One region of the Gilvimarinus sp. F26214L genome, then DNA from elsewhere that is predicted to be linked to it. Evidence: riboswitches for the same ligand, from Rfam matches in the RefSeq annotation. Region 1 holds a riboswitch; the other holds the start of a gene.
What was found. Region 1 has a riboswitch for thiamine pyrophosphate ahead of thiO (glycine oxidase ThiO). Riboswitches for the same ligand answer to the same signal wherever they lie in the genome.
Positions count from the first base shown of each region.

Region 1 (11,762 bases):
GGCCATGCTGATGGCGCGGGTTGCGGTGGAGGCCGGCGATCTGGATGGGGCCGAACAACACCTGAGCTGGGTGGTTGAGCAGAACCACAGCGAGGAGATCGCCTTGCTGGGCCGTTTGCGCCTGGCCCAGGTTCTCTACGGCAAGGGCGATTACGAGCAGGCCCTGGCGACTCTGGACATTCAACAGCCCGGCGCCTTCGCTTCGGCCTATGCGGAATTGCGCGGCGACGTGCTGGTGGCACAGGAGCAGCCCGCAGAGGCCGTGACCGCCTATCAGCAGGCGCTGGAGGAGCTTCTGCCTGCCCAGTCGAACCGCCGTGAAACGATTCAAATGAAAATGGACGACCTGCAGGTTGCGGGTGGTACGCCGGCGGCCGAAAACAACACCGGAGCCGAAAGCTCATGACTTTCCCACGTGTAATCGCCGGCGGGACGCTCGTGCTTGCCGCGCTTTTTCTGGGCGCCTGCAGCTCGACACCCGAGGAGCTGGAGCCGATGGAGCTCCAGAGCTTTGAGGCCCAGGCCAGTCTGAAGGAAATCTGGTCTGCTCGTGTGGGCAAAGGACAGGACGAGCGTTACACCCTCCTGACGCCAGCAGTGGAAGGGGAGCGGATTTTCGCCTCGGACATCCGTGGCGATGTTCAGGCCTTTGATCGCCTGACGGGCGAGCGCCTCTGGCGCACCCGGCTGGACGAACCGGTGTCCGGCGGTGTGGGCGTGAGTTCAGATCTGGTGCTGGTCGGCACCTACAACGCCGAAGTGATTGCCCTGGACGCGGAAGACGGCAGCGAACGCTGGCGCAGCGAAGTGGCCAGTGAGGTCCTCAGCCAGCCCCAGGGGAACGGACGCATTGTCGTGGCGCAAAGCTTTAACGGCCGGGTGACAGCGCTGGATCAGGCGACGGGCGAGGAGTTGTGGGTCTACGAATCCACCATGCCCCTGTTGACGATTCGCGGCAACGCAACGCCACTGGTAGTGGCCAATACGGTCTACGCCGGGTTTGCGAACGGCAAAGTGGTTGCCTTGCAGGCGGATGACGGGCTGCTGATCTGGGAGCAGCGGGTGGCCATTCCCCAGGGCCGCAGTGAGCTGGAGCGAATGGTGGACGTGGATGCATCTCCTCTGCTGGTGGGCAACATCCTCTTTGTGGCCAGCTACCAGGGCGAATTGCTGGCCCTGAGCCGCGCTACCGGACGCCCTTTGTGGACCCAGCCGGCGTCCACCTTCAACGACCTGAGCTCCGGCGGCGGCAACGTATACCTGGTCACGGCAAACAGCCGTATCGAAGCCTATGACGTCCGCAACGGCCAGCAAGCCTGGACCAACGAAGAACTGCTGCGCCGGAAAGTTACCGCTCCCATGGCCGTCAGCGGCTATGTGGCAGTGGGGGACGAAGAAGGCGGCTACCTGCACCTGCTGGATCAGAATGGGGGCGGAATCGTCGCCCGCCGGCGGATCGACAGCGCCGGCCTGCGCTCCCCCATGTTCGCAGTGGGCGACGTGCTGTATGTTTACAGCAATGGTGGCGACCTGGTGGCCCTTCAAGCCGAGGCCCGGTGAACGAAGCAGTCCGTGCTCCAGAGCCCGTTTTTGCAGTTCCCTTCCCTGGCCGCTCCCTGCAAACGCCTCGCGCGTTGTGCGGGGACGGTCGCTACCCGCGCCGATATCGGTGCGGCATTTCCAAGTCTGGCAGCATCCGCTGCCCTGAAGGTATGAACCTATGTTGCCCGTGATCGCTCTGGTGGGGCGCCCCAATGTGGGCAAATCCACGCTGTTCAATCGGCTCACCCGCAGCCGGGACGCCATCGTGGCGGATTTTGCCGGGCTCACCCGCGACCGCAAGTACGGCGAAGGCGAGGCCGAGGGCCGCCGCTTCATCGTGGTGGATACCGGCGGTATCAGCGGGGACGAGGAGGGCATCGACGAGTTGATGGCAGGTCAGTCTCTGCTGGCGATCGAAGAAGCCGATGCGGTGTTATTCCTGGTCGATTCCCGCGATGGTCTGACCGCCGCCGACCAGGCCATTGCCAGTCACCTGCGCAGCACCAATCGCAACACCTTCCTGGTGGCCAACAAGATCGACGGTCTCAACCACGACGTGGCCATCGCCCCCTTCTTTGAACTGGGCCTTGGGGAAGTGCATCCGATTACCGCCAGCCACGGGCGTGGCGTAAGGGCCCTGATGAGCCGCGTGGTCGAAGGGTTGCCGGAAGCGGTAGAGGAGCCGGCCTCCGAGGACGGTGCCCGGGGCATCAAGATCGCCGTGGTGGGTCGCCCGAATGTGGGCAAATCCACCCTGGTCAACCGCATGCTGGGCGAGGAGCGGGTGGTGGTGTTCGATATGCCGGGCACCACGCGGGACAGCATCTACATCGACTACGAGCGACACGGCAAGCCCTACACTCTGATCGATACCGCGGGCGTGCGCCGGCGCAAAAACATCAAACTCACGGTGGAAAAGTTTTCCATCGTGAAAACCCTGCAGGCGATCCAGGATGCCAACGTGGTGATTCTGCTCATCGACGCCAGCGAGGGCCTGGTCGACCAGGACCTGCACCTGATGGGCAACGTGGTGGATGCCGGCCGCGCCCTGGTAGTAGCCGTCAACAAATGGGACGGCCTGGATGAGGATCAGAAAAACGCGGTTCGGCGGGAACTGGATCGCCGCCTGCGCTTCGTGCAGTTTGCGGACGTGCACTTCATTTCCGCCTTGCACGGCACCGGTGTCGGCCACCTCTACAAATCCGTGGAGAAGGCCTACCAGTCCGCCACCAACAAGTTCAGCACCAACTTTCTCACCCGCATCCTTGAAGGCGCTGTCGCCGATCACGCGCCACCGATGGTGCGCGGTCGCCGGATCAAACTGCGCTACGCGCACACGGGCGGACACAATCCGCCAATCGTGGTGATCCATGGCAACCAGACTGAAGAAGTGCCGGCCCATTACGTGCGCTACCTGGAGAAAACGTTCCGAACCGCGCTTCAGTTGCACGGAACTCCGCTCAAGATTCAGTTCAAGAGCTCCGACAACCCATATGCTGGTCGCAAGAACAAGCTCACAGAGCGACAGCAGGCCCGGAAGCGTCGCCTCATGTCTCACGTCAAAAAAATGGAAAAGAAAAAGAAGCGCCGCTAGCTGATGTAAAACTCTTTTATCAAAGGGCCATCAGCAGAAGGTGTTCGGTCGTGGCCGGCGTGCATTGTTGTGTCTCCTCACAATGTAGCTTGTGCCAGTCTTTATAAAAGATACAAGGGCCGCCAAACGGGCCCTCGAAAGGCATGCTTTGCCCCTGTGCCGAGCGCATCGACCGCGCTGTCGCCAATCGGCTCACTCCCGGTGAGCAACCACTCAGAACGGGCTGAGATGGAGCTTTGGCCTGGCCTTTGCTCTTCCCCCCGACGCCCGCATTTTGCACGGCTGCGCAATCAGGAGCGGGTATCGCCTGGCGGCCGGATCCACGCAACTAACGGGACCAACAGGAGGAGAATGCCAACCATGCGCACCCATTCAGCGCGTAAGAACCCGCAAAGACGAACCGTCAAGCTGTTCCAGTATGGCCAGATCGAGTATCGATCCGGCGCCGGCCGGGTGAGTGGAAGTTTTGAAATGACCGCCTTCCCGCCCCCTGTGGGGTCCGAGCGGGCGATTCCCTTCGAGCGCGTTGTCGCTCCGCACCCGAACGCTCCCGCAGCAAAAACAAGCTCCCGCTGAGTCTCAATCCCCGCTGTTTCGCATTTCATTACGACTCCAGTCTGGCCCAGGGACGGGGCCGACGGAGTCAGTCCCGTCTCGAGTCTTCGAACAGCCTGCCAGGTGTTTTGCATCGGCACTCGGGCGGATTCGCTCGGTCGTTTGCGACCCAGATTTGTTTTGAACTGCTCGTGTTCCCGCCCGGATTCACTTGCTCCTGGTACAGATTCTGCTCGTCGCTGCTAGGTCATCCGTTTTGCCGCGGGGCTGTCTTCCGTTCTCACGAAACGAACCGAACCGAATGCACGCAGCGAATCTGTTTAAACCGGGCCACAATTGCTGGCGGCGTAGTCACGCGGAGTACGCGTCGGTTCTGGTGGATTGCGAGAACTTCTACCGGGCGATTCACAACGCGATCAGCAAGGCTCGCCACAGCATCTTTATCGCTGGCTGGGACATCGATAGTCGGATCCGATTGTTGCGGGGCGAGGAAGAACTTCGTTCTCCCTGGCCCTCGGTGATCAGTGAACTGCTGGCGAAGAAGGCTGAAGACAACCCCGATCTCAATGTCTACCTGCTCCGCTGGGACTCCTCGCTTGCCTTCTTCAGCAAGCGCGAGCTGATGCTCAAACAGGTATGGGATCAGAAAACCCCCGACAACGTGCACTGTTGGCTGGACGACAGCATCCCCATGGGCGGCTGCCAGCACCAGAAGATCATTGTGGTTGATGACGAGGTCGCGTTCAGCGGCGGAATGGATATCGCCGTGCAGCGCTGGGATACCCGGCACCATCGGGTGCTGGAAACGGAGCGCGAGGACGAGAACGGAATCTACACGCCCCTGCATGATGTACAGTCCGTGGTGGCCGGTCCCGTGGTGGAACACTTTGCGGAACTGGTTCGCTGGCGGTGGAACCGGGTTGCGGACATCCCGGCGGTGCCGATTCGCGAACTGAAGCGGGACGACCTTGCTGCGCCGCCTCCCACCTGGCCAAAAGCCTTTCCTCCCCTATTCAGGAAGATCCCCTGTGCGATCGCCCGGACCATCCCGTTCATGGACGACGCGGAACCCTCCCAGGAAGTGCGCCACATGCTCCTGGATCTGATCGCGCGGGCTGAAAGATTCATTTATCTCGAGAATCAGTTTGCCAGCCGCCAGGAAATTGCCGAAGCCCTGAACGCACGGTTGCGGGCCTGCAAGGGGCTGCGCGTGCTGGTGGTGAGCAGTTACCGTCCCAAGGGCACAGTGGAGTGCGAAGCCTACTGGGCAAGCCGCATCGACTTTAAAAATATACTGGAGCAGGGCGTCGAGAAGCACCGGGTGCAAATGCTCTACTCCAGTGCGCACGACCAGGAAGGAAACTTCGGGCACAAGCGAATCCACTCGAAGGTGACCGTCGTCGATGACCAGTACCTCATTGTGGGGTCCGCAAACCTGAGCAACCGTTCCATGACCCTGGATACCGAGTGCGATCTGGTGTTCGCCGCGGGCAATGAGATTCAGCAACGACAGATCGCGCACGTGCGCAATGACCTGATTGGTGAGCATTGCGGCCGTTCTGACCAGGCGGTGGAAAGAATTCTGCGCGGGCGCAAGGGACTGATCAAGCTCACCAAGCCCGCAGGCAAGTACGCCTATCGACTCAAGGAAGTTGAGGATGAGCTTTTTACCGACCAGTCCTGGCAGATGGTCATGCAACCGTTTTCCGATCCGGAAGAGCCCATGGTGCCTCCCCTGCCACTTCTGAACGGAAGGCACGTGTCGGTGGGAAATCCCCGACGCAAGACGGTGATGATTGGCACGGTTGTGGCGATCAGCGCGGTAATCCTGGGCCTGGTGTACCTGATCAATGAGCTCTTTCCGGGAATGGACGCAGACAGCGTCCACGCATTCCTGGAGAAGAGTCGCGGAACCTGGTGGGGGCTGCCGGCCGTGTGCCTGGTCTACGTGATCGGCGGCATCACCTTTTTCCCCGTGACGGTTCTGTCACTGGCGGTGGCCGCGATCTTCGGCCCTGTTTGGGGCCCCCTGTACGGAATTTGCGGTGCACTCTTGAGCGCTGCTCTGTTGTTCGGGGTGGGCCACATGTTGGGAGTGAGAGGGCTGCGCAGATTCGGCGGCGGCAAGGTACAGGTGATCGACGAAAAATTCCGGCGCAGCGGCATCATTGGGGTTGCCGCCCTGCGGCTGTTGCCGATTGCGCCCTACAGCCTGGTGAACCTGGTGGCCGGCATCTCGTCGATCGGGCTTTTGCAATTCATGGGCGGGACCTTTCTTGGCATGTTTCCCACCATGATTGCGAAAGGCCTGGTGGGCGATTCGCTGGTGCAGGTTTTCATCAATCCGACGCCCTTGAGTATTACTTACCTGGTCGCAGGCATCTCTGTGTGGGTGGGCGTCGCGGTTATTTCCCAGAAACTTGTAAACCGTTATCAGCGCCGAAGATCGGGATGAGCCTGCGTATCGTCAGTTACAACATTCACAGTGGTGTGGGTGTGGATGGCCGCCACTGTTACGAGCGGATCGGACGCTTCCTGATGGAACGCAAGGTGGACCTCGCATTACTCCAGGAGATGGACACGCGACCACACGGGAGGGACGCGAAGGAATACATTGCCGCCCTATGTGGAAGCCACTTTCGCGAGTTGATTCCTTCACCCGCCGTGTATGAGGGACACGGCTGGTATGGCAACGCCGTTCTCACCCGCTTCCCTGTCATGTTCAGCCAGACCATCGACGTCAGCCACTTCGGTCGACAGCCCCGTAACATCCAGGAGGTCATACTGCAGACCGGACGCGGGCTGCTGCACGTTCTGAACACCCACAAGGGGCTCAAGCGCATTGAGCGTCGGGAGCAGTTCGGCAAGCTTGGCGCACATTTGCAGCAGCCGAGCGCGATTCCCACGGTTGTCGGGGGCGACTTCAATGAGTGGCAACTGTTTTCTGCCCGGCTGCGCAAACTGGACCAATTGCTCGAGCCGCAATCCATGGGCGCCACTTTTCCAACCCGCTGGCCGGTGTTCCGGCTGGATCGGTTCTGGACGCGTCCAGCGGGAATGGTGAAGTCCGCGCGCGTTTTGAAAACACCCGAAACCCGGATTTATTCCGATCATTACCCCATCGAAATGACCCTCGAACTGCCGCAGAGCACTGAAGTTGCGGGTTGAGAATGGCCGGAAAAATGTACAAGGCGCTTAAAACTCTTACAGAACAGGGCGACCTGGTTGCGGCTGAATGTTGGGCTGGACGCGGAGATCCGCTGCTTGTCAAGGGATTGAGCGTCAGGCGCATTGACTTGGCGCACTTTTTGAAAGGAAAACGGCACGAGGGGTTCGCAAGCATACAGTCCGATGTCGTGTTGTGGATGTGGAAACCCAAAACTGATCCGAATACCGAGATCAGGAGATGGCTGTCAGGTAACGGATTACCGGTGCCCAGAGGAATACAAATGAACATTTTTGAACTGATCCGCGTCGACCACCGCTATCTGCGTGAGCTGCTGGATGGAATTAGCGCAACGAAGGGTGACTCGGTCGATCGACGAAAGTTGTTCGCGCAATTGCTGGACGCGATGAAGACCCACACTCTCGCGGAGGAGCAGTCCCTGTACTCTGCGCTGATGGGTTGGCCGGAACTCACTGAGCAATGTCGACAGTTTGTGATCGAGCATGCAGAGGCGGATGAACTGCTGCAGGATCTCGAGTATGAGGACATGGGCCACCCGGCCTGGAAGATCAAGTTTTACCGCCTTCGCCACCTGATGGAAAAGCACATGGAAGAAGAGGAGCAACTCATGCTGCCCCGGGCGGAAAACCTGGTGAGCCGCTCCCAGGCGGATTACCTGAGCGGGATTTATTCGTCGCGCAAACGCGGCTATGAGCAGGTTGCCTGATTCGGCGCTCGCAGCTGTTTAACGATAGCGATACACCTTCGACCAAACACTCTCCCATGCACGGGGGCAGAAGCGGGCCCCCGGTTCTGTTATCCTTCCTGACCTTCCAAGGCCACCATTCTGCAAGCCATCTTGACTATACTGCGCGAACTCTTCGGTTGGGCCCAGCATAACGAACATATCATTGCCTGGCTGGCTGGCTCTTCAGCCCTGGTGATGGTTGTGTCGCTGATGTTGATTCCCTGGGCGGTACTGCGCATCCCATCGGATTATTTTTTACGCACCGGGCGACGCTCGTGGTTTGCCGGCAATCCCGTGCTGGTTGCGGTTGTCGGAGTTTTCCGCAACGTGCTGGGTGTGCTGCTGATGCTCACGGGGGTTGCGCTACTGGTGCTGCCGGGGCAGGGTTTGCTTACGATCTTTCTGGGTATTGTGATTGCGGATTTTCCCGGCAAGCACCGTCTGATGAACTGGCTGGTTGCCCATCCCGGTATTCACCGCCCGATGAACTGGTGGCGCGGTCGCGCGGGGCGCGAAGCGATCCAATTGCCGCCGCGGTCGCAAGCGGATTGAGGAATGTTGGCTCGTGGATGCGGGGTTACGGCTGCGCCTAACCCAACCCACGGTCAATTGCCGGGCCTGTTGTGGTGCCAGAAGGGTTGGCCGATTGTGGGGGTGCTGGGGCTGGCGGTCTGGCGCTTGACCATCAGACCTGCTTCGAAGGCCTTGCGCCCCGAGTCAATGGCCGCTGCGAAGGCTTCCGCCATCAGCGGCGGGTTCTGGGCCCTGGCCACGGCGGTGTTGAGCAGGACTCCATCAAAACCCATTTCCATGGCTTCGCAGGCTTGTGATGGTGCACCGATGCCCGCGTCCACAATCAATGGCACGTCCGGAAGGCGCTTGCGCAAGGTGTTGAGGTTGAGTTTGTTGACCAGCCCCTGGCCGGTGCCGATGGGGGCTCCCCAAGGCATCAGAACTTCACAGCCCACGTCCAGCAAGCGCTGGCAGAGGATCAAATCATCGGTGCAGTAGGGCAGCACTTTGAAGCCTCGTTTGATCAACTCCTCCGCCGCCTGGAGCAGACCGAATGGGTCCGGCTGCAGGTTGTAATCGTCCCCGATCACTTCGAGCTTTACCCAGGGGGTTTCGAACAGCTCCCGGGACATTTCCGCCGTCGTAACGGCCTCGTTGACGGAGCGGCATCCCGCGGTGTTCGGCAACAGTTTGCAGCCCGTGTCCCGAATCGCCTGCCAGAAACTGTCGCCGCCTTTTTCACCGGGCGATTGTCTGCGCAGGCCCAGAGTGACGATTTCGCATTGGGAGGCGGCGATGGCGTCCAGCATGGACTGGACCGAAGGGTAGAGGGCAGTGCCCAGCAGAAAGCGCGAACTGAAGGTTTCGCCGTAGAGAGTAAAGTCAGTGCTCATCAGCCACCTCCCACGGGGGCGACAACATCCACCCGGTCGCCATCGTTGAGGGTGACCGCTTCATAGTTGGATCGGGGGACAAACTCGCCATTCACGGCCACTGCGCATTTGTTGCAGTCGTAGTTCCAATGCGCCATCGCGGCGGCAAGTCGCGGTTCGGGTACGTCCACCCATTCATCGTTCAAACTGATCTTAAGCATTTATTTCCCCTCGGAACGGCTGTCGCTCTCCCGCCAGGTCTGCCCAGAACGGTCCCTGTTCGCCGGCCTCGATATACCGGGTGGTGTGCTCCACAATCGTGGGTGCGAGCAGGTATCCATGTCGATACAGGCCATTGATGCTGAGACATTTGCCAGTGGCCCGGATACGGGGCAGGTTGTCCCGGTAGGCGGGTCGCAGATTGGTGTCGGTTTCGATAACGCGCGCTTCGGCTAGCATCGGGTTGATGGTATAGAGCGCGCTGGCGAGTTCCAGAGTCGATTGCAGACTGATCGCGGAGCGATCCTCACTTTCGATTTCCGTCGCGCCAATGATAAAACGGTGATCCGGTTTCGGCACTACGTAGAGCTTGTAGCGCGGATGCATCAGGCGCACGGCGTGGTTCAGGCTGAACTCCCGGGTCTGCACCCACATCACTTCGCCCCTCACACCACGAAGTTCCGGTTCCGCCTCTTTGCGGCCCATGCCCCGACAGTCGATGATCCAGTCGAAGGTGTCGCTGTTGTATCCAGCGGCGATCAGCTCGCCGTTTTCCAGGTGAGCCGGACAGTGCTGCTCGCACCGGGCACCCAGTTTGCGGATTTCGCGCAGCAGTTCCTGCAGCAATCGGCGATTGTCCAGGTGTGCCTCCTGGGGCAGGTAAAGACCTTCCGGGAAATGAGCGAGCTGTGGCTCGCGGCTGCGCAATTCCGCGGAGGAGAGCCACTGGCTCGTATCCCCGGCAGTCAATTTGTAGTGGAGGTCCTGCCGGAATTGCTGCAGCTCCGCAGCGTCCTGGGGATGGGCGACCACAATGCTGCCGGTGGCCGAGTATTGGATGGGCGATGCCGCCGAACGGTTGAGGGTCTCCAGCCAGCGGGGCCACAGTTGCAGCGACTCCAGACCCATGTGGTAGATCAACGGTTCGGCGCTGACCACTTCGCTGAGGGGCGAAATCATGGCCGCCGCTGTATGGGCAGCGGCCCGGGGGTGGTCCAGATCCCCTGCCTCCAACAGGGTGATCCGGTGGCCCTGGCGCAGCAATCGCCAGCTTAGCAGCCGCCCCAGCAAGCCGGCGCCCACAACGGCAATGGCAAGCTGGCCCCTGGGTGATTCAGAATCGGGAGAAACCATGGAGTTCACGCCAGACCCGAAACGGAAGGGGAGTGCTGGCGATGGGCGACAGAGTGGGGAGTTACGGGTACAGCATTCATCTTGTTTCCTACGCAGGTCTCAACCTGATCAGGTTCGACGGGTTCAGCAGGTGCTGATCTCAGCCTGGGAAGCTGCCTGCAAGCAGTTCCCCGCCGGGACGCTCCTTTTTTTGCGTGGGAAAGCATCGCGTGTGCAAGCATCGCGTGTGAAAGAAGCCTCCGGGCCTGGCACCCCGACAAGAGTTCAAGCAGTCTACTGGCTGCATTGGGCGCCCGCAAGCGGGAGGGTCGGCTCACTTTTTCCGGAAGGTGGCATCCAGATTATCGTAGTCGCGATTGACCGCTTCAACCCGGGACAGCACTTCGCCTTTTGCCAGTTTGAGAGTGAAGGATGTGCCCACCTGAACCTGGCTGCTGCCGCGGAGAATGCGACCCTCTTCATCGAGCGCCAGGCTGTAGCCGCGACCGATGGTCTTGAGCGGGCTCATGGTCTCCAGCAACTCAACCGCTTGCGCCAGACGCCGCGTGCGGGCGTCCAGTTGCTGTTGAACCGAGTAGGACAGGTAGCGCTGGAACTGCTCCAGGCGCCGACTGTAATCGGCGATCTTTTCCATGGGGATGCAGCGCTTGTGGCGAACGGCCAAATGCTCGAATTGAGTTCGCTTGGCGAGCAGTTGGTGGCGCATGGTGCCCCATAGTCGCATTTCCAGGTTGTCCAGTTGCTGGGCCCGGTTCTGCAGTCGATCACCCGGATGGCGGAGCCGGGCTGCGGAGGCTTTCAGGCTGGCGCGGGCCTGCTCGATCTTGCGCAGCATGGCTTGTTGCAGCAGCACCTCGTAGCGCGCAAAGCCGCGCAGCCACTCACCTGCGTCGGGGCTCAGGAGTTCCGCCGCGGCGGAGGGCGTCGGAGCCCGCGCGTCGGCCACAAAGTCCGCAATGGTGAAGTCCACCTCGTGCCCCACACCGCACACCACCGGCACCGCACTGGCGTGAATGGCGCGGGCCACGATCTCTTCATTGAAAGGCCAGAGATCCTCCAGCGAGCCGCCGCCGCGGGCGAGAAGAATCACGTCGAATTCCCCCAGTTCGTTGGCGAGCCGCAGCGCCCGTTCGATCTGCCGTGCCGCTCCTTCGCCCTGAACGGCCACCGGCAGGAGAGTGACGGGAATGCCGGGAAAGCGGCGCTTGAGGACCGTGAGAATGTCGTGAATGGCGGCCCCGGTGGGGGAGGTGATGACAGCAATGTGGCGCGGCAGGCGGGGCGGGGTCTTCTTGTGTTCCGGGTCGAAGAGCCCTTCGTTACCCAGTTTGTTCTTGAGTGCCTCGAAGGCCCGCTGCAGGACTCCGAATCCGGCTTCTTCCATGTGTTCGACGATGAGCTGGTAGTCGCCCCGGCCTT
Region 1 is NZ_JBTIYG010000015.1:31,832-43,593, reverse strand. Features, by position in the region: gene ACURWW_RS14750 (YfgM family protein) at 1-406, shown strand, start outside; gene bamB (outer membrane protein assembly factor BamB) at 403-1,560, shown strand; gene der (ribosome biogenesis GTPase Der) at 1,721-3,136, shown strand; gene ACURWW_RS14735 (hypothetical protein) at 3,497-3,712, shown strand; gene ACURWW_RS14730 (VTT domain-containing protein) at 3,993-6,146, shown strand; gene ACURWW_RS14725 (endonuclease/exonuclease/phosphatase family protein) at 6,143-6,859, shown strand; gene ACURWW_RS14720 (hemerythrin domain-containing protein) at 7,141-7,584, shown strand; gene ACURWW_RS14715 (hypothetical protein) at 7,717-8,157, shown strand; gene ACURWW_RS14710 (thiazole synthase) at 8,211-9,011, opposite strand; gene thiS (sulfur carrier protein ThiS) at 9,011-9,211, opposite strand; gene thiO (glycine oxidase ThiO) at 9,204-10,343, opposite strand; TPP riboswitch at 10,412-10,526, opposite strand; gene xseA (exodeoxyribonuclease VII large subunit) at 10,657-11,762, opposite strand, start outside.

Region 2 (11,762 bases), on a different contig from region 1:
GGTGAGCTTTTCCACCTCTTCCTCGATTGAGGAGCCGAGGGCGGAGTTGCCAATGTTGCCGTTGATCTTCACCAGGAAGTTCCGGCCAATGATCATGGGCTCCAGTTCCGGGTGATTGATATTGGCCGGGATGATGGCCCGGCCGCGAGCCAGTTCGCTGCGGACGAATTCCGGGGTGATGCCCTCCGAAAGGGCGTCGGGAATGGCCGCCCCGAAGGACTCACCCCGATGCTGGCTCGCCAGAGGACCTTGGCCTGCGGCCGCCATTTCCTTCGCCCGCTGGAGGTTCATGTTTTCCCGAATGGCCACGTACTCCATTTCCGGGGTGATGATGCCCCGTTTGGCATAGTGCATCTGGGACACGTTGGCCCCTGCTTTGGCTTTGCGGGGCTGGCGACGATGGGAGAAACGCAGGGCGGCGAGCGTTGGGTCGTCCAGGCGTTCGGCGGTAAAGCGGGAACTGACACCCTCGAGCCACTCGGTATCACCCCGTGCGTCGATCCAGGGCCCACGCAGATCCGGCAGGCCTCGCTGCGGGTCGATGTTCGCCTCCGGGTCCGTGTAGGGACCGGAGGTGTCATACACCCAGACAGGCGGGTTTTCCTCACCCCCAAAATCCGTCGACGTGGCCTGCAGGGTGATTTCCCGCATGGGCACCCGCACCGGGTGCTGCTGCCCCTCCACATAGATTTTCCGGGACGCCGGAAAAGGTTGGACCGCCTGTTGATCGACCTGGGTCAGTGGTGCCTTGTGACTGCTCATGGTGCCTCTCCGTTGTTTGTGTTGTTGGGTGCTGGGGGTTGGCGGGGACGTCGGTAGGTTGGCGCAGGTTGGGTTAGCGCAGCGTAACCCAACATTAACCATACTTTTGCAGAACCGTTGGGTTACGGCCGTTGGGTTAAGGCCTGCGGCCTGACCCAACCTACGGAACGTGCCGGTGTCACGTTTCGATCCGCCACAGATGATCTACCGGGCCGGCGCCCGAACCGACACGAATCCGGTCGGCGTGGGCGATGGCGCCGCTCAGGTATTGCTTGGCTGCCCCCACAGCCGCCTCCATGTCCCGGCCTTGGGCCAGGCCGGCGGCGATTGCGGCAGCAAGGGTGCAGCCGGTGCCGTGAGTGTTGCGGGTGTCGATGCGCGGGGCGCGGAACCAGCGGGACCGAAGGGCGCCGTCCGCCGCCCAGAGCAGCAAATCACTGGCCTGGTCACCCGGCAAATGGCCGCCCTTGAGCAATACTGCCCTTGGGCCCATTTCCAGGAGAGCTTCCGCCTGCCGCTCCATGGCCTGTTCTGAATCCGCCGGAGCGCAGTCAAGCAGTACAGCGGCCTCGGCGGTGTTTGGGGTGATGAGATGAGAGAGCGGCAGCAAGCCGCCGGTGAGACTGGCCACCGCCGAGTCATCCAGCAGGCGGTCGCCACTGGTGGCCACCATGACCGGATCGCAAACTAGAGGAAGGTCAGGGCGCTTGCTCAGTTCGCGCGTTACTTCAGCGATGACGGTGCTGTTGAGCAACATGCCCAGCTTGACGGCCCCGACCGGCACGTCCTCCAGCACGCTGGCAATCTGGCCGGCCACACTGCCCTCGGGCAACGGCCAGACGCCGGACACGCCATGCGTGTTCTGGGCGGTCAACGCCGTGATGGCAGCGCAGCCATAAACCCCCAGAGCCGTAAAGGTTTTCAGATCCGCCTGGATGCCGGCACCGCCGCTGGGATCACTGCCGGCAATGGTCAAGGCGATGGATGTGTTTTGTGACGCCATTATTGTGCGCTCCGGTTTCGGCTGATTCAGTTCAGTTGAAAACCTTGAGCGGACGATGGACGGGAAACGGGAGGAGGGGCAAGAAATGGACGCTGCGCCACTGTGTATCTCGTTTCCTACGCCAGCATGAACTGGATCAGGTTCACGGGTCTTTCTCAGCCCGCACATTCCGTGCGGACACCCCGACAAGATGATCGCCGCAGTCTAGTGAGTCCCGCCTGGACTGTAAAGGAGAGTCAGGTGTGGGCCATGGCTTCGGGACCCTTGGGTCGCAATGTTGTGAAGCCCAAATCGGGCGCGGAAATATTTAACAGAATTTAACCCCGCACGTGAGGCGCCAACTCGACCTTTTGTGGTCAAAACGCTACACTCGGCGCGGCATTTCTCGTCACACAGGGACACTGAAAGAATGAAATTTCTCTCCCCTTCAGCAAGCGCGGTTTGCTTGCTCCTGGCCAGCGGCCTTACCCACAGCGCCACACTTCTCGAAATTTACGAACAGGCCCTGGACAACGACCCCGAACTCGCAGCCGCCCGCTCCGCCTATGAAGCCGGGCTGGAAAACAGAAAGATCGGTTTGTCCGCTCTGCTGCCGCAGATTTCCGGTTCCGCCTCTTACGAAGAAACTGACGGCAATAACGTGACATCCGGCCCGCAGGTCTTCAGTGGGAACATCTTCCCGGACGCGACAGACGATACGTCCTCTGAAGGCGATACCACCAGTTGGTCCGTTCGCTTGCAGCAGCCCCTGTTCGACATGGGAGCCTGGTACTCCTACAAGTCGGGTGCTGTAAACACGGAGGCGGCTCTCGTCCAGTTCAAGGCCGATCAGCAGGACTTTATTGTTCGCGTTGCCACGGCGTATTTCGATGTGCTTCGCGCAATCGACACCCTGGAAACCGCACTCGCAGAGCAGGAAGCGCTGGAATCACAACTGGAGCAAACCCGCCAGCGCTATGAAGTGGGCTTGACCGCAATTACGGATGTGCATGAGGTTCAGGCACAGTACGACAGCGCGGTGGCCAGTGCCATTGCGGCCCGCGGTAACCTGGCCATCTACTACGAAGCGCTGGAAGTTCTGACCGGCCAGCCCCACGACCAGGTCGCTCCCATCGAGGAAGACTTCCCGGTTACGGACCCGGTGCCGGCCCAGCGTGAAGCCTGGGTTGAGTTCGCACTGCAGAACAACTACAGCCTGCAGTCCGCCCGGCTCAACGCGGACCTGGCCGAATTGACGGCGAAAACCCGGCGAGCGGATCACCTGCCGACGCTGAACGCTGTGGTTGGATACTCAGAGTCGGAGTCCTCTTCGGACCGGTCCACGGTCAGTAACTTTATTGACCAAAATGAAGATAGCCCCACCTTTGGCCTGCCCATTAGCAGGAGAGTCGACACCTACCGGGACACCGAAAACGATGGATGGTCTGCAGGTTTGAACTTGAGCGTTCCAGTTTTCAGTGGCGGGCGCGTTTCCGCCCAGCGTCGCCAGGCCTATGCCCAGGCCATGCGCGCTGACGACCTGGCCCGCCTGACCCAGCGCCAGACCATTCAACTGGCCCGCGCCTCCCACCTTGCGGTGGAGACCGGCGTGGTCCGGGTCGAGGCCCTGCGCCAGGCGATCGTGTCCAACCAGAGCGCCCTGGAGGCCACCCAGGCCGGCTATGAAGTGGGGACCCGTACCCTGGTCGACGTCCTGCTCGCCCAGCGCAACCTCTACTCGGCCCAGCGCAACTACTATGACGCCCTGTATAACTACATCCTCGACACCCTGAGCCTGAAACAGGCAGCGGGTACTTTGAGTCCCGAGGATGTGGTGAAGCTGAACGAATGGCTGAATGCCCAGAGTCAGGTGTCGCCGGCCGACTTCGCCCAGTAAGTCTCCACCACTTCAACAAGCTTCTCCAGCGCGCCGCGGTTGGCTTCGGCCACCGCGAGTGCGCGCTGCCCCATTGCCTCCCGACGCCCCGCATCACTCAGCAACTCCCCGACCAGTGCCGCCAGGGCATGCTGATCCTCCGCAACGGCCATTCCATCGGCGCCCTGCAACAGGCGTGATGCTTCGGAAAAATTGAACAGGTGGGAACCACTCAGGACCGGCAGGCCCCAGGCGGCAGGTTCGATCAGGTTGTGACCACCCACCGGCACCAGACTCCCTCCGACAAATGCGAGATCCGCAGCGCCGAACAGCATAAGCAGTTCGCCCATGGTGTCCCCCAGCAGAATATCGGTTTCCGAGGAAACCGGCTCGGCGGCACTCTGGCGCTGCACCCGGAACCCTCGCTGCTCGCACAGTGCGGCCACCTCATTGAAGCGTTCCGGATGGCGTGGCACCAGAATAAGGAAAAGCTCCGGGTGGTTCCGACGCACCGCCTCGAAACTGCTGAGAATCTGCTCGTCTTCCCCGCGGTGGGTACTGGCGGCAATCCACACGGGGCGGGGAGCGGCAGCAACAATCTCGCCCTTCAGTTGCGCGGCTCGCGCCCGCAGGGGCCCTGGAATGCTCAGATCGAATTTGATGTTGCCGGTCACATGGCTTTTGGCCGGGGGCAAGCCCAGGGACTGCATCCGGCGGGCATCATCCACGTGCTGTATGGCCGCCGCGCTGAGTCCGGCGAAGACGGGTTCCATGAGCCGGGAGACCCTGCGATAACCGGCGGCGGACTTTTCCGAGAGGCGACCGTTAGCCAGGATGGTAGCGATCCCGCGCTCGCGACATAGGGCCACGGTGTTGGGCCACAACTCCGTCTCCATAATAACCAGGCACTCGGGACGGATGCGCTTGAGAAAGCGGCCAATACAGGTAGGCAGGTCATAGGGCGCGTAAACATGAAAAACGGAATCCCCGTAGAGCTTGCGCACCTGCTCCGAGCCCGTGGGTGTGGTGGTGGTGACCACGAAGCTGGCCTCCGGGTGCCGTTCCATTAACGCCCGCACCAGAGGCGCGGCGGCGATGGACTCGCCAACCGACACGGAGTGCAGCCAGAGCACCGGACCTTTCAGACGGGGCGCCGGGAAAATCCCGAAGCGTTCGCGCCAGCGGCGGGCGTAGGCGGGTGCTTTGCGCGCACGCCAGAGCAGTCGCGCGAGAATCAGGGGCAGGGCCAGGTAGAAGACCAGTGTGTAGAGCCAGCGCATTCTTTACTCGTGTTGGACGAAGCGTTTGGTGCCAGTGCCGATCCGGTCCCGGGAAATCCGGGTCCCGAGCCAGTATACTGTGCCCCGCCTCAGTATTAGCGAAGCGCCGGATTGTGCAGTTCGGCACGCGCCCTGTCCACCGCACGCCGAGAGTACCGTCCACCGGGAGTATCAATGATCCAAACGCCCCCTTCACGTACCGTAGAGCTGGATATCGCCATTGTCGGCGGTGGCATCGCGGGCCTTTGGCTGCTGAACCGCCTGCGCGGGCAGGGCTACCAGAGCGCTCTGTTCGAGCAGGGCTCCCTCGGCAGCGACCAGACGCTTGCCTCCCAGGGCATGATCCACGGCGGAATCAAGTACACCCTGGCCGGGGCACTGTCCAAGGCCTCGGAATCCATCGCCGACATGCCCGCCTACTGGTCCCGCTGCCTGGCGGGTGAGGGCAACGTGGACCTGCAGGGCGCACACCTGCTGAGCCGCCATTTCTACTTCTGGTCCAGCGACGGCGTGAGCTCCCGCATGAGCACATTCTTCGCCAGCAAGGCAGTGCAGGGACGGATAGAAAAACTGGACCGGGCAAACTACCCCCCGCTGCTGGACAACCCGGCCTTCAAAGGTCAGGTCTACCGCCTCACGGACATCGTTCTCGACGTTCCCAGCGTGCTCCAGACCCTGGCGGAGCGGGCTGGCCCACGGGTCTTTTCTCTTGCAGGCAGCGAATACCAGTGGCACCGGGACGGCAGGCAGGCCGAACTGTGGATCCAGCACGGCAGGGAGTCCCTCCGGGTACGGGCCCGGCGCTTCGTATTCACAGCCGGCAAGGGCAATGCGGACCTGCTGGCCGCTCTGGGCCAGGAAAAACCGCGCATGCAGTTGCGACCGGTCCATCAGGTCTGGGTGAAGCACAACCTGGACTATGACTTTTTTGGCCACTGCCTGGGCCCGGACACCACGCCGCGCATCAGCATCTCCACACACCCCAGCGCCGACGGGCGCCGGGTCTGGTCCCTGGGCGGCGGGATTGCGGAAGCGGGCGTAAAGCAAAGTGAGGCGGAAGTGATCGCCAGCGCCCAGCGGGAGATACGACAGCTCCTGCCCTGGGTGGACCTGAGCGGCGCCGAATGGCTGGCGCGTCGCATCGACCGGGCGGAGGCCCGCCAGCGCAACTTTCTGCGCCCGGACAAGGCCTACGCCAAACCCGCCGATGGATTGGAGAACGTGATTGTGGGCTGGCCCACCAAGCTGACCCTCGCTCCCAACCTGGCCAACGAAGTGCTGCACCTGCTGCAACGGGACCACATTGAAGCCGGCGACGACCGGGCCGCGGAACTGGCCGTGCTGCCTACGGCGGAAGTTTCGCTACCCCCCTGGGACCGCTAATGCAATCCCGGTTTGGATACATACACCTGACACCCATCGCCTGCGCCCGCATGGGGCGCGGATGAAAACGCCGCAGAAGAGGACCCACCGTCGATGCGCGAAACCCTAACCCGACGCCCCCTGGGCAACACCGGACTGATGGTCAGCCAGTTGGGCCTGGGCACCGTGAAACTGGGCCGGGACCAGGGCGTAAAATACCCACATCAATTCAAGATACCGGACGACCGGGAGGCCGCCTCCATCATAGCGCTGGCCAGGGACCTGGGCATCAACCTGATCGACACAGCCCCCGCCTACGGCAACAGCGAAGAACGCCTGGGCACGCTCCTCAAGGGGCAACGACAGGACTGGATTATCTGCAGCAAGGCCGGCGAAGAGTTTAGCAACGGAGAGTCCAGCCACGACTTTTCCGCCACCCACCTGCGCTACAGCGTGGAGCGCAGCCTGCGCCGCCTGAACACGGACTATATCGACATCCTGCTCCTTCACTCGGACGGTCGGGACCGGACCATTGTTGAAGGCGGCGCACTGGAGACCCTCGCCCAGCTAAAAAAGGAAGGCCTGATCCGGGCGATCGGCATGTCCAGCAAGACCGTGGAGGGGGGCCTGCTCGCCGCCAAACAATCCGATTGCATGATGGTGACCTACAACCTTCAGGAGCGTGAAGAGGAACCGGTCATCGATTACTGCCACCAGCACAACAAGGGCGTGCTGCTGAAAAAAGTTCTGGCCAGCGGCCACATCGCCGCGGGCGACAAGGCCGACGCACTCCAACAGAGCATGGACTTCGTGTTCTCCCACCCGGGAGTCACCAGCGCGATAGTGGGCACCATTAACCCGAAGCACTTGAGACAGAACGTGGACGCTCTCACGGGCCGCTGATCGTCAGCCCGTCGCAACGCCCAAAGCGAAGAAGTTGGCCCCCAGACCCGCCGTTACCCACCAGAGCCCACACCAGCAACTCTCAGTTTTTGCGCATCTCAGTTTTTGCGCAAAGCTATGCCCCGGCACAATGCAGTTTGGCCATGGGACGGGGTATTTCGAAACCCTGGCGGCATGGATGCCGCGAGGGAGCTACATGGATGTATTCACCGCGTTTTCGAAATACCCCGTCCCATGGCCAAACGGGCCAGAGGCACCCACCTACAAACTGATCCTCGATCGTCACGACCCCTCTCGATCGTTATCCCTGATCTTGTCCACAATGGCCGTGGTCGAGCAGTTGTCATACAACGACAAGGCACGCACTACACCGCCATACTGCTTGACGATATCCGCTCCGACCACCTGATCATCACTGTAGTCGCCGCCCTTCACCAGCACATCAGGCTTGATCGCGTGCAGAAGATTCTCGGGAGTGTCCTCCGGGAAGCTGATAACCCAATCCACCGCCTCCAGGCCAGCGAGCACCGCCGCGCGGCGGTCCACCGGATTGATGGGGCGGCCTGCGCCCTTCAATCGGCGGACCGAGTCATCGTCATTGATCGCCACAATTAAACGATGGCCCAGCTTTCGCGCCTCTTCCAGGTAGCCCACGTGACCCGCGTGAATGATGTCAAAACAACCGTTAGTGAACACCACCGACTCCCCCTGATCCCGGGCATCATCCAGCGCCACCAGCAACTGATCCAGGGAAACGACGCCCCGTTCCGAGCCACTCTCCTGCTGCACCGCCCGGCGCAGTTCCGGCCCGCTCACCACCGCCGTACCCAGCTTGCCCACCACAATGCCGGCAGCCAGATTGGCCAGCGCCACCGCCTGGGCGTAGCTTTCACCGGCAGCGAGGCTGGCGGCCAATACAGCGATCACCGTGTCCCCGGCGCCAGTAACATCGAATACCTCACGGGCGCGCGCCGGGAGGTGAAGCTCCGGGTGACCGGGTAAGAGCAGCGTCATGCCGTGCTCACCGCGCGTCACCAGCAAAGCGTCCAGTTCGAGCTCTTCAATCAGCCGCGTGCCGCGAGAAACCAGCTCCTGCTCCGTGGCGCAGGGGCCCACTACCGTTTCGAACTCGTGCAAATTGGGAGTTAACAGCGTCGCGCCCCGGTAGCGGGCAAAGTCGGCGCCTTTCGGGTCCACCAGTACCGGCACCGCGTTGGCCCTGGCCAGAGCGATGAAACCTTGTACGTCCTGCAGGGTGCCCTTGCTGTAATCGGAAAGGATGATCGCGCCCGCATTACTGAGGAGCGACGCCACTTTTGCATAGCAACCCTGGCTGTCCGCCTCGCCGTAAGATTCTTCGAGATCCATCCGGATGAGCTGCTGGTGACGGCTCATCACCCGCAGCTTGGTGATCGTGGGTTTGTCGGCAGACTGATGGAAGTCCGCGTAAATGTTTGCGGCACTCAAGGTTGCCTGCAGCGCCTGGGCCGCCTCATCGTTACCGACCACGCCAGTAAGAGAAGCGCCGGCGCCAAGGGCAGCAATGTTCAGGGCCACGTTGGCCGCGCCACCGGGGCGGTCTTCCTGCCGACCCACTTTAACCACCGGTACCGGCGCCTCGGGAGAGATCCTTGACGTGTCGCCATACCAGTAACGGTCGACCATTACGTCGCCCACAACCAGAACCTGGGAGTTGTTGAAACGGGGCATGGTCAGTTGCATTGAGTTCTCCGTGTACGTCTGGGTGGTGGCTGTGGAGGATGGGTGATCGCTACTCTTCCTTGAACTGGCCCGCGTGGAGTTTTGCATAGGCCCCGTCCATTGCCAACAGCTCCCGGTGGGACCCCACCTCCACAATGTGGCCGTCCTCCATCACCACAATCTTGTCCGCATTTTCGATGGTGGACAGCCGATGGGCAATGACAAAGGTGGTGCGGTTCTTAACCACCTTCTCCAGGGCGTCCTGGATCAGGTTCTCCGATTCGCTGTCCAGTGCCGAAGTGGCTTCGTCCAGAATCAGAACCGGCGCATCCTTCAGGAAGGCGCGGGCGATGGACAGACGCTGGCGCTGGCCGCCGGACAGGCGAGTTCCGTCTTCGCCGATCTGGGTATCCAGGCCGTCGGGCAATTTGTCGATGAACTCAAGAGCATGGGCATTGCGCGCGGCGGCGATTACTTCCTCCCGGCTCTTGGTGGCCAGGTCCCCATAGGCGATGTTGTTGTGAACCGTATCGTTGAACAGCACCACGTCCTGAGTCACCAGGGCAATCTGGCGGCGCAGGCTCGCCAGCGAATACTCATTGATTTCCCGATCATCCAGCCGGATTGCGCCAGTGGTGTGATCGTAGTAGCGGGGGATGAGGCTCACGAGGGTGGACTTGCCGCTGCCGGAGCGCCCCACCAGAGCCACGGTGGTGCCGGGGGCAACCACCAGATCGATGCTCTCCAGGGCCGGCTTGTCCGCGCCCGGATAAATGAAGCTGAGGTTCTCGAACTCCACCTTTCCCTGAACCCGGTCCACTTCGTAGCGTCCCTCATCCTTCTCGCCCGGCTCATCGATCTGCTCGAATACGCTGTGGGCCGCTACCAGGCCTTTCTGGATTTTGCCATACACGTCGCTGAGCTGACGCATGGCCTTTGGAAGCAGCCCTACCGCGACCATGTAACCCACCAACTCTGCCGCGCCACCGGTGCCGATGAAGCTGATGGCAATCAACATCAGCGCGCCCAGGGCAATGGCCACAATGAACTGGTTGACCGAGGTGGCCAAATTGGCGGTGAATACCATTTTGACGTTTTGCCGGTAGGTGTAGCGGCTGGCGTCCCGAAAGCGGCGCTTCTCATATTCCTCACCGCCGAAACTGCGCATGACGCGATAGCCGCCGATCATTTCCGAGGAGATGCTGGTAATGGCGCCCATGGCGGTCTGCAATTTGCCACTGATACGGCGCAACCGTTTGCCCGCAATGGAAACGAACAGCGCAATGACCGGCGCGATGGCAACAAAGACCATGGTCAACTTCCAGTTCGTATAGAACAGATAGGCCATGACCAACACCACGGTGAACCCTTCCCGCAGAATGATCTTGAGCGCTTCTGTGGCGGCAACAGTCACCTGGGCCACGTTGTAGGTGATCTTCGAGATCAGGTGCCCGGAACTTTGTTCATCAAAGTAGCTGCTGGGCAAGGTGGTGAGCTTGTTGAACACTTCCGTGCGCAGGGAGTGGACAATGTTTTCCGCCACCACCGCGATGGCGTAGTTGCCTACAAATAAACCGATACCTCGCAAGAGATAAATGAAGACCACCAGGTAGGGCACCAGCAGCAGCTCATCGCTGAATGACGAAAGCCAATCCCAATCAGGCGTAAGCTTGTCCGCAAGCCCGCCCAACGGGCCGGTCGCTGTCTCGGTTTCGTCCCGGGCCGGTGCATCGCGGTTTTCCAGCGCACCGATAAGGAACTCGGTGAGCTTGGCGAGCATGGGCTGAGTACTTGCGTAGATGAAAAACCCCAGCACGTTCAACGAGAACATGAACAGGTGCGGACGCAAATAGCTCAACAAGCGCAAGTAAATGCGCCATTGGCCGGGTTGGTTCTGGGATATTGCCTGTGTTCGTTTTGCCACTAAATTATCTTTGCTTTGCGTTGCGTTAAGGGGCTGAGGAGCATTTGGCCGTGCTCCGTTATGGGTGATTTTCGCCCGGGGGTGCGAGAACGGACCGATAGAGGGCTTCATAGTCATCAGCCATCCGTTCTGCTGTAAAGTTTTCCAGTACTCGCCGACGGGCGTTGTCCCCGATGGTCCGGTTTTTTTCCGGGTGATTCTGCATGACCCGGCGCATGGCAACCGCAATGGACTCCACTGAGTTGGGGTCCACCAGCAAGCCGTAGCGCTCACCGGGAACCAGCTCCCGCATGCCGCCGGTGCGTGAAGTAATCACCGGCAACCGGCAGACCATCGCTTCCGCGAGGGCGAGCCCGAAACCCTCCCGAAACGACGGCATCAGGTAGGCGTCCGCGTTCTTGAGGATGTCCGGAACGTCGGTGCGATAACCCAGGAGCTGAACCCGGTCCTTCAGGTCCAATGCCGCAATGGATCGGCGAATCTCCGCTTCCATGGGCCCTGTACCCACGATGGCGAGCCGGGCCTGGGGAAAGTCCCCGGCGAGCGCGGCAAAGGCGCGCAGCACACCCTGGTGATTCTTCACAGGGGCGAGGCGTCCGACCATGACGAATATGAAATCCTGGGGACCGAACTTGGGAAACAGATTTTCCCGGTCAACACGCGAAGGAGCAAGGAAGGGCTCGCAATCCAGACCATTGGGAATCGCCGTCACCTTGCCCGGATCCAAAGCGATGTTCAACTTGAGAATATCGGCAACACCGGCTTCCGAGACGGAAACGACTTTTGCCAATTTGCGGAAGGCAAAAAAATTGACCAGTTTACGGCCCCAACCCACCTTGCCGCCGACGATGCCGTGCAATATGGCAATTACCTTGGGCTTGCGCTTTGAGAGCATCGCAGCCAGCACACCAATGGGAATGCTGCGCCGGTACTGGCAGACCACCAGATCCACCTCGTATTCATCAATAATGG
Region 2 is NZ_JBTIYG010000017.1:28,509-40,270, forward strand. Features, by position in the region: gene thiC (phosphomethylpyrimidine synthase ThiC) at 1-762, opposite strand, end outside; gene thiD (bifunctional hydroxymethylpyrimidine kinase/phosphomethylpyrimidine kinase) at 941-1,765, opposite strand; TPP riboswitch at 1,862-1,960, opposite strand; gene ACURWW_RS15550 (TolC family outer membrane protein) at 2,175-3,641, shown strand; gene waaA (lipid IV(A) 3-deoxy-D-manno-octulosonic acid transferase) at 3,611-4,900, opposite strand; gene ACURWW_RS15560 (FAD-dependent oxidoreductase) at 5,075-6,283, shown strand; gene ACURWW_RS15565 (aldo/keto reductase) at 6,377-7,165, shown strand; gene hldE (bifunctional D-glycero-beta-D-manno-heptose-7-phosphate kinase/D-glycero-beta-D-manno-heptose 1-phosphate adenylyltransferase HldE) at 7,448-8,887, opposite strand; gene msbA (lipid A export permease/ATP-binding protein MsbA) at 8,937-10,790, opposite strand; gene ACURWW_RS15580 (glycosyltransferase family 4 protein) at 10,849-11,762, opposite strand, start outside.
Region 2: another riboswitch for thiamine pyrophosphate. It lies ahead of thiD (bifunctional hydroxymethylpyrimidine kinase/phosphomethylpyrimidine kinase); the one in region 1 lies ahead of thiO (glycine oxidase ThiO).